DNA from 3 places in the Cellvibrio sp. QJXJ genome. Region 3 is predicted to be linked to each of the others. Evidence: predicted binding sites of a transcription regulator. Region 3 holds the regulator's gene; each other region holds the start of a gene.
The links. The regulator sigma-54, encoded in region 3, starts transcription at its own class of promoters, with help from an activator protein. The targets are predictions, from matches to a motif close to TGGCACANNNNTTGCNNT.
Positions count from the first base shown of each region.

Region 1: flhA (flagellar biosynthesis protein FlhA) is a predicted target of sigma-54. The motif match lies at 1,594-1,611, and genes of this name have one in related genera.
Region 2: glnA (type I glutamate--ammonia ligase) is a predicted target of sigma-54. The motif match lies at 1,850-1,867, and genes of this name have one in related genera.

Region 1 covers NZ_CP101662.1:1,080,452-1,083,854, reverse strand. Annotated here, with positions in the region: gene fliR (flagellar biosynthetic protein FliR) at 1-358, shown strand, start outside; gene flhB (flagellar biosynthesis protein FlhB) at 392-1,546, shown strand; gene flhA (flagellar biosynthesis protein FlhA) at 1,652-3,403, shown strand, end outside.
Region 2 covers NZ_CP101662.1:3,673,880-3,677,282, forward strand. Annotated here, with positions in the region: gene NNX04_RS15890 (ferric reductase-like transmembrane domain-containing protein) at 1-34, opposite strand, end outside; gene glnA (type I glutamate--ammonia ligase) at 291-1,691, opposite strand; gene NNX04_RS15900 (cation:proton antiporter) at 2,294-3,403, shown strand, end outside.
Region 3 covers NZ_CP101662.1:2,023,730-2,027,132, forward strand. Annotated here, with positions in the region: gene lptA (lipopolysaccharide transport periplasmic protein LptA) at 1-194, shown strand, start outside; gene lptB (LPS export ABC transporter ATP-binding protein) at 200-925, shown strand; gene NNX04_RS08805 (RNA polymerase factor sigma-54) at 1,093-2,745, shown strand; gene hpf (ribosome hibernation-promoting factor, HPF/YfiA family) at 2,850-3,140, shown strand; gene ptsN (PTS IIA-like nitrogen regulatory protein PtsN) at 3,217-3,403, shown strand, end outside.

The DNA of each region.
Region 1 (3,403 bases), 940 kb from region 3:
TAATGGCCATTTAGTCGTTTTGCAATTAATGGTGGATAGTTTTACTACGTTTCCTATCGGTGGTGCGGGTATAAATAGTGCGCACTTTGCGACTATTGTGGGTATGGGTTCCTGGTTATTCAGTGCGGCCCTGTTAATTACCTTGCCACTGTTTACCTCGCTATTAATTGTAAATATGTCATTTGGTGTGATGAGCCGCTCAGCACCACAGATGAACGTATTTACGGTGGGTTTTCCCATCACGCTTATTCTCGGTTTTATTTTAATGTGGTTTACCTTCGCCAACTTCCTGCCAGTGTATTTTGACATTATGGAAGAGGGCATAGGTGTGCTGCGTACTTTGGCACTAACTCCTTAGGGGCTGCCCCTTAGGGTTTTATAGGAGCAACCTATGGCCGAAGATGACGACAGCAGCCAGGAAAAAACGGAAGAGGCCAGTGCCCGAAAACTTGAGAAGGCGCGCGAAGAGGGGCAGGTTCCCCGCTCGCGCGACCTTACTACTACGGCAGTGTTAATGGTGGCGGCCATAGGCCTGTATGTTTTTGCAGAATTTATGGGCAACAAACTGATTGGCATTAGCCGTGAAAGTTTTACCCTCACGCGCGCGGCTATTTACGACCCCAATGCCATGATCGCCCACCTTGCGGCGGCTATTTACGACGGCCTGTTTAGTATTGCGCCCTTAATGGTTTTATTACTTGTTGCGTCCATTGTTGGCCCTATCGCATTGGGTGGGTGGAATTACAGCACCAAAGCCGTGGAGCCAAAACTCAACCGCATGGACCCTATCGCGGGTATCAAGCGGATGTTCTCGGTGAAATCCCTCATTGAATTATTAAAAGCGCTTGCCAAAGTACTGGTTATTTTGGGCGGCACTATTTTTATCCTGAAGTTTTTTGCGCAAGACATGTTTCGCTTGGTGGATGAAAGCACCAATGTCGCCATCATTCATTCATTGGAAATATCTATCCTCGCCACCATTGCACTCTGCGCGACTACCATTGCGATTGCGGCGATTGATGTGCCGATTCAGATTTTTGAATACAACAAAAAATTAAAAATGTCGCGGCAGGATCAAAAAGACGAATCCAAAGATACGGATGGTAAACCTGAAGTCAAAGGCCGTATTCGCCAATTGCAGCGCGAAATGGCGCAGCGCCGCATGATGTCCAATGTGCCGCAAGCCGATGTGATCATCACCAACCCGGAACACTTTTCGGTCGCGTTAAAATACGACCCCGAAACCATGGAAACGCCACTGATGATTGCCAAAGGTGGCGATCACACCGCGCTAAAAATTCGCGAAATCGCTAAAGCGCACAATATTGAAATTATTCAGTCGCCGGTATTGGCGCGCGCGATTTTCTACACCACCGAAGTGGATCAGGAAATTCCCTCCGGCCTGTACCTCGCAGTTGCCCAGGTATTGGCATACGTATTCCAGCTGCGCAATTACCGCAAAGGCAAGGGCGACAGGCCCGCTTACCCCCGCAACATCAACGTCCCGCGCGACTTGCGTTACAACGCCTCGGGTGAGGTGGATTAATCGCTGCACTTTTTATCGTTGTACTTTTTTAAGCAATTGTTATGAATCGGTACACTTCTTGCGATAAGCACAGGTAAATGATTTCACCGTCAAGAATCCGTGCTTATGGCCTTACCATCGTTTAACCAACTGAATAACTTCAACGGCAGAGCCGCGCTGGGTTCATTGCGCGGTATGGGGCGTGGCAATTTGGGAATTCCCATTTTGCTAATGATGCTGTTGGCGATGATTATTTTGCCGATTCCGCCGCTGCTATTGGATATGTTTTTTACCTTCAATATTGCCCTGGCGCTCGTTGTGTTGCTGGTGTCTGTGTATGCCATGCGCCCGCTGGATTTTGCCGCATTCCCCGCGATTCTTCTTATTGCCACCCTGTTGCGCCTCGGCTTGAACGTTGCCTCCACTCGCGTAGTTTTACTTGAAGGTCATAACGGAGGCGATGCAGCGGGGAAAGTAATTGAAGCTTTTGGTCATGTAGTTATTGGCGGAAATTTGGCGGTGGGTATTGTGGTGTTCATCATTTTGATGATCATCAACTTCGTGGTGGTAACCAAGGGTGCGGGCCGTATTTCCGAAGTGAGTGCGCGTTTTACCCTGGATGCAATGCCCGGCAAACAAATGGCGATTGATGCGGATTTAAACGCGGGTTTGATCGATCAGGATCAGGCGCGTACCCGTCGTCAGGAAGTCTCTTCCGAAGCGGATTTTTACGGCGCGATGGACGGTGCGAGCAAGTTTGTTCGCGGTGATGCGGTTGCAGGCATCATGATTATGTTTATCAATATTTTTGGTGGCTTGGCGATTGGTATGGCCCAGCATGATTTGCCATTTGGCGAAGCCTTTGAAAAATACACCATCCTCACTATTGGCGATGGTCTGGTTGCACAAATTCCCGGACTGTTGCTGTCGGTAGCCTCGGCGATTTTGGTGACTCGCGTTAACAGTGCCCATGAAATGGGGGCGCAGGTAGTCAGTCAGATGTTTGCGGCCCCTAAAGCTTTAGCTGTTTCGGGAATCATGCTGATCGTGATGGGGTTGATTCCCGGTATGCCGCACGTTGCCTTTTTGGGTTTGGGTTCTATTTGTGTCGGCCTTGCTTATTACATCCACTGGCGTAAACAGCAGCCTGCAGCCGTTGAGGACAATTCTTTTATTCCCGCAGGTACTCGCTTGGCTGGTGATGCACCAGGCGGTGGGCAGGGTGGGGCGACCATTGCGCCGCAGCGTATGACGCCCGCATTGCCAGCCGGTACTCCCGAGGCGCCCGAGTTGGGGTGGGACGATGTACAGCCTGTCGATGTGATCGGTTTGGAAGTTGGCTATCGCTTGATTCCGATGGTGGATAAAAACCAGGGTGGCGAATTACTGGGTCGCATCAAAGGTGTTCGCAAAAAACTGTCGCAGGAAATGGGCTTCCTTATTCCGTCGGTGCACATTCGCGACAATCTTGACCTTAACCCCACGGGTTATCGCATTAGCCTGATGGGTGTGTCCATGGCCGAGGCTGATGTCTACCCAGATCGTGAATTGGCGATTAATCCCGGGCAGGTTTTTGGTTCGCTGGAGGGGTTAAAAACCAAAGATCCCGCCTTTGGGTTGGATGCCATCTGGATCAACCCTAACCAACGCGAGCAGGCGCAAACTCTGGGTTATACCGTGGTTGACCCGAGTACGGTGGTGGCGACGCATCTCAATCAAATTCTGCAGCAGCATACCTTTGAGTTGCTCGGCCACGAGGACGTGCAAAAGCTGTTGGATATGCTGGCGAAATCATCGCCCAAATTGGTGGAGGAGTTGGTGCCCAACACGCTGAGCATCAACGCGCTGCTCAAGGTGTTGCAAAACCTGCTGCGCGAG
Region 2 (3,403 bases), 1.7 Mb from region 3:
TCATGCCGATAGCGAAGCGGGTAAGTTGGCTCATTGCATCGATTCCTTTTAAGGTTAATGGTTAAGCAAGATCAGGCGCTAGAGGTTTTTTGTGTCAGTAAGGGCATTATCTAGCAATGATCAGTACGAATTGATGCAGTTTGTGTTCAATATTTGATAGATCGTATCGAGTGTGACTGGGCGCATATCGATCTCGTTAGAAATGGCTAAAAAGCGGGTAAGAAAAAACCCGCAAGCCAGGCTATGCGGGTTTTTGAGGTCTGACGAGGCTGCCTAAGCAGCCCTGACTTTTACACTGAGTAGTAGAGTTCGAATTCTACTGGGTGCGGAGTCATGTTGACGCGTTGGATCTCTTGTTTCTTCAGGTCGATGTAAGCATCGATGAAGTCTTTAGAGAACACACCGCCAGCCAACAGGAAGTCATGGTCAGCTTCCAAAGAGGCCAAAGCTTCTTCCAAAGATGAGCACACTTGTGGGATTTCTGCTTCTTCTTCCGGCTCCAGATCGTACAGATCTTTGGTCGCTGCTTCGCCCGGATGAATCTTGTTCAGAACACCGTCGATACCGGCCATCAGCAATGAAGCGAAGCACAGGTATGGGTTAGCAGTTGGATCAGGGAAGCGGGTTTCGATACGCTTGGCTTTTTCACCAACAGTGTAAGGAATACGGATAGAGGCAGAGCGGTTACGGGCAGAGTAAGCCAGCATTACTGGAGCTTCAAAGCCTGGAACCAAACGCTTGTACGAGTTGGTAGACGCATTACAGAAAGCGTTCAAGGCTTTAGCGTGCTTGATGATACCGCCAACGTAGTACAGAGCAGTTTCGCTCAGGCCAGCGTAAGCGTCGCCCGCGAATTGGTTTTTACCATTCTTGGAGAAAGACTGGTGAACGTGCATACCTGAACCGTTATCACCGATCAAAGGCTTCGGCATAAAGGTTGCGGTTTTACCGTATTGATGAGCAACGTTGTGTACGCAGTACTTGAGGATCTGTACTTCGTCCGCTTTCTTAACCAGAGTGTTAGCGCCTACGCCGATTTCACATTGGCCAGCGTTAGCAACTTCGTGGTGATGGATTTCGATTTCCAGGCCCATGGCTTCCATGGCGTTACACATAGCGCCACGGATGTCGTGCAGTGAGTCTACTGGAGCAACGGGGAAGTAACCGCCTTTTACGCGTGGCGCGTGGCCGTGTTTACCTTCAACGTCGTCACCTGATGACCATGCCGCTTCTTCGGATTTGATTTTGTAGAAAGCACCGCCCATTGAGCTGTGGAAGTGAACGCTGTCGAAGATGAAGAATTCTGGCTCTGGACCAAACAGGGCTACATCGCCCAGACCGGTAGACTTCAGGTACTCTTCAGCGCGCAGGCCGATAGAGCGTGGGTCGCGGTCATAACCTTGCATGGTGGCTGGTTCAACGATGTTACAACGAATGTTGATGGTTGCTTCGTCGTAGAAAGGATCCAGAACAGCAGTTGAATCGTCTGGCATCAGGATCATGTCTGAGTCGTTAATGCCTTTCCAGCCAGCGATAGAAGAACCGTCGAACATTTTACCGTCAACGAAGAAACTGTCGTTTACAACGTGGGCAGGGAAAGTTACATGCTGCTCTTTACCTTTGAAATCGGTGAAGCGCAAATCAATCCAGCGAGCTTCGTGTTCTTTGATCAGGTCTAAAGTCTTAGACATTGAATGCCTCCAAGTGTTATAGCCCGAAGGCTACGGATTGTGAAAAGTTATAACTACCAAGATAACCGGCCGAAGGTCGTTTACCTGAAAATTTTCCCCACTTCATCCGGACTCGCGACTCATTTAGGGGAGCGGGGCAAGACTAGGGTGTCAGAAAAGGGGCAAAATATATGCCATTTAAATAAAATAGCAACACACCTTTAAAAATAAGGCTCCTGGGGTCATGGAGGCCTGAAAAATATTGCCATAAGCACTATTTTGGTGCGGTATTTCTGTTAAGTGATCTATTGTGGTGCGATTGTGTGCTGTGTTGAATAGTGTCGCCATATTAGCATCAAGAATGCCTCTTGGCATGTCACAGAAAAGCGGTTGCTTTGCACCAAATCGTGTCGCTGACTAGCGTGCGTGCATTCTCACTGTGAAGCCATTCATTTTTGCTGCAAAAGTCGATAGTCAATTTCTATGGTGTTCGCCTCGCTCCACGTCTAATTCCCTTGTAGCCTGCGCCGCGATTGGGTAACACCGACGGCGAGGTGATATGCCCGGGGGTTTATCGCTCTTTTTTTAACCAATACTCTACCCAGAACAATAAAAGGTTAGTTATGCATGCAATGACAACAACAGAAATATTCCTGATTGCCATGGTAATCATTTTTACGGTGCCCTTTTTAATTTGGCGCCTCGGTCGCACTGACTATTGGGCACCCCTGGTGGTCGTACAAATCATCATGGGTATAGTGCTTGGCCCGGGTGTGCTGGGCAAAGCCTTTCCTGAGTACTACACCTTTGTATTCACCCCGGATGTCATCAAATCGCTCAACGGTATTGCTTGGTGGGCGGTAATGATTTTTGTGTGGATTGCCGGGATCGAGCTCGACCTGAAAAAAGCTTGGGCCTACAAGCGGGAAAGTAGCATCACCGCTGGGCTTGCGCTGGGTACACCGCTGCTGTTTGGTTGTGGGGCAGCGCTGGCGATGATGGCCTTTAGCGATGGCTGGATTGGTGCCAAGGGCATGACCTGGCAATTTATTCTGGGTGTGGGCATGGCCTGTGCAGTAACGGCGCTGCCGATTCTGATTCTGTTGATGGAAAAGCTTGAAATCCTGCGTCAACCGATTGGCCAGCGTATTTTGCGTTACGCCAGTTTGGACGACATCGCCATCTGGGGTGTATTGGCGTTGATTCTGCTGGATTGGGAGCGTGTGGGTCGCCAGGGTATGTTTTTGCTGGGCTTTACTGTGCTTGCTTACTTATTCCGCAAGTTGATGGTGGCGATTCAAGAGAAAGACCGCTGGTACGCTGGTTTTATCTGGTTGGCAGTCTGCGGTCTCGCAGCCGACTGGGCGGGTTTGCACTATATGGTCGGCGCCTTCCTTGCCGGTGCCGTAATGGATGGCGAATGGTTTAATCAGGAAGATATGGATAAATTACGCCATTTTGTCCTGATGATCATCATGCCCGTATTCTTCCTCAGTACTGGTTTGCGCACCAATTGGGATGTGGGTGGCACGGCGGTATTTATCGCGGCAGCCATCCTGCTGGTGGCTTCAGTGGCGGGTAAATTGGCTGGTGTGCATGCGGCGGGCAAAATCCTCAAGTGGGAAAAAGGCGAGGCATCGATTATTGGTTGGTTGTTACAAACCAAAGCGCTGATCATGATCATTTTTGCCAATGTTTTGCTCGACAAGGAAATCATCACCAATGAAACCTTC
Region 3 (3,403 bases):
TTGAAGATGCTTCCGTTGAGCAAAATGGTGCCGTCATGAGTGGCCCACATATCGATTACGATCTGGTCAAAGAAGTGATGAAGGCAGAAGGCAACAACACTGGCGAAGGACAACGAATAGAGATAGTCATTCCCCCTAAATCCGCGAAACCAGAAGACCTGCAGGCCCCCTCATCCACAGCCAATAGCAACTGATTCCTATGCCTAGTTTGCACGCGCGACACCTCGCCAAGAGCTACAAAAAACGTAAAGTGGTTATCGATGTCTCTATCACAGTAGAGAGCGGCCATATTGTTGGGCTCCTGGGCCCTAATGGCGCCGGAAAAACCACCTGCTTTTATATGATCGCCGGTTTAGTACCGGCAGATAATGGCAGCGTATTAATTGATGATCGCGATATCACCCAACTGCCAATTCATGGACGCGCACGTGCCGGTATTGGTTATTTGCCACAAGAAGCATCCATTTTCCGCAAACTTACCGTCGCCGATAACATTATGGCGATCCTTGAGACTCGCAAAGACCTGAATCGGGAAGCACGCGCAGAAAAACTGGAAGCACTGCTAAACGAATTTCACATCACCCATATTCGCGACAGCCTTGGCATGGCACTCTCAGGTGGTGAGCGGCGCCGGGTAGAAATCGCCCGCGCACTGGCGACAGACCCTAAATTTATCCTGCTCGATGAACCCTTTGCGGGTGTTGACCCGATTTCGGTTAACGACATCAAAGAAATAGTCCGTCACCTCAAAGATCGCGGGATTGGCGTTCTTATTACCGACCACAATGTACGCGAGACCTTGGACATCTGCGAGACTGCCTATATCGTAAGCGAAGGGCACATTATTGCCGAAGGTGATGCCGATACAGTGTTGAGTAACAGCAAAGTCCGCGAAGTCTATCTGGGCGAACACTTTCGCCTGTAAGTTCAACAAACTCTTTAACTACCCGACAAACAACTTGACAAGTAATATTATTTGGCTACTAGGCATAAAGCTTGCTTAAGTATGTTGCTTGAAGCGCAAACCCTGACTAAACTCCACCTAACAGATGTTTTCCATCCCGCGTTAAATAAGGGTTTGTTGCTACAACAATGAAACAATCTCTCCAGCTTAAACTCGGCCAACAGCTGACAATGACTCCCCAACTGCAACAGGCGATACGTCTTTTGCAGCTCTCCACGCTGGATCTTCAACAGGAAATCCAGGAAGCGCTCGAATCCAATCCCATGCTGGAAGTTGAGGAAGGTTTTGACTCAGCAACTACCAGCAGCGATTACGAAGGCAGCGCGGACGATAAGATTGATTACACCCGCCAGCAGGAAATTGCTGCAGAATCCGGCACCGACAATAGCGCCGACTTCAGTGCCAGCGACAATTTCTCGTCATCAACCGCTGATAACTTCAACGAACCAGGCTACGGCGAATCTGAAAGTTTTGGCGAGGGCGAAAGCTTTAGCGATGGGGAATCCTTTGGTGATAGCGATGTCTATGGTGAAGGCGATAGTTTCAGCGCCGACAGCGGTGACTGGAGCGACTCGATTCCCAGCGATTTACCGGTAGATACCAGCTGGGACGATGTTTACCAAACCTCATCAACCGGCAGCTCCAGCAACTACGACAATGAAGACAATGATTTTGAAAGTCGTCGCGCCGTTACCGACTCACTCTATGATCATTTGATGTGGCAACTCAATTTAACGCCCATGTCAGATCGCGACCGGGTGTTAGCGATGGCAATTATCGACGCGGTTGAACCCAGCGGCATGCTGTCTATTACCATCGAAGAAATATTCGAAGGAATGCGTGGCGATTTTGAAGAGCTGGAACTGGATGAAGTTGTTGCAGTTCAACACCGGCTGCAGCAGTTTGATCCCTGCGGTGTGTGCAGCCAAAACTTATCTGAATGTTTATTGGTGCAGTTACAACAGTTTGACCCCAAAACACCCTTTTTGGATTCGGCAAAATTAATCGCCAAACTTTACTTGCCTATATTGGGTAGTCGCGACTACCGTCAGTTAATGCGCCGCACCAAACTGAAAGAGGCCGAGTTGAGCCAGGCCATCACCCTGATCCAAAGCCTAAACCCTCGCCCAGGCGATATTATTGCCAGTGGTGACACGGAATATGTAGTACCGGATGTGTTCGTTGAAAAGCGCGATGGCCGCTGGATTGTTGAATTAAACCCGGAAATTGCACCGCGCCTGCGTATCAATTCCAATTATGCCTCCATGGTAAAGCGCGCGGACTCGAGCAGCGACAACACATTTCTCAAGGATAATTTGCAAGAAGCCCGCTGGTTCCTGAAAAGTTTACAGAGCCGCAATGAGACTCTGCTTAAAGTAGCCAGTTGTATTGTGGAAAAACAACGCGGGTTTCTCGATTACGGCCCCGAGGCTATGAAGCCGCTGGTGCTGCACGATATTGCTGAAATTGTTGAGATGCATGAATCCACTATTTCGCGGGTAACCACCCAGAAATATATGCACACACCGCAGGGTATCTTCGAACTGAAATACTTTTTCTCCAGCCATGTTAGTACCGATAGCGGCGGCGAGTGCTCTTCAACAGCGATTCGCGCAATTATTAAAAAGTTGGTGAGTGCGGAAAACCCCAAAAAACCGTTGAGCGACAGCAAAATCACCGACCTGCTCGCGGAACAGGGAATTCAGGTAGCGCGTCGTACCATTGCAAAATATCGCGAGTCGCTGAATATTCCACCCTCTAATGAGCGCAAAACCATTTAATTATCATTAACCGGTTATAAATACGAAATTCGGAAGAAAATCACGGACGAGCTGTTAGGTTGTGCTGATCACAACCATTTTGTTTCTATCGAGAGGAAGTATCTATGCAAATAAACATCAGTGGTCATCATTTGGAAGTTACCGATTCGCTGAAAGACTATGTCAGCAGCAAAATTGAGCGCCTGAGCCACCACCACGATCGCATTACCAGTACTCACGTCATCCTCTCCGTCGACAAGTTGATTCAAAAAGCAGAAGCAACCATCCATGTCAGCGGCAAAGATTTGTTTGCGGATGCCACTCACGAAGATCTGTACGCAGCAATTGATTCATTGGCCGATAAGCTGGATCGCCAATTAATTAAGCACAAAGAAAAGATGCGCAGTCATCGCTAACCCACCCTGGAGGCAGCGAGATCATCTCCGCTCACTGCCTCAACAATTGAGAGATTCCTGGTAATCACCTCCTACCATGCAAATTCAAAATCTTATTAGCCCCGGCCGAACCTTGTGTGCCGTTGAAGGCGGCAGCAAAAAACGTGCTCTGGAACTACTGGCCAACGCCATCGCACAGGATGTTCCTGGCATTGATGCCGATGAGTTATTTCGCCGTTTGATTGGTCGCGAGCGACTTGGCTCAACCGGTATAGGACACGGCA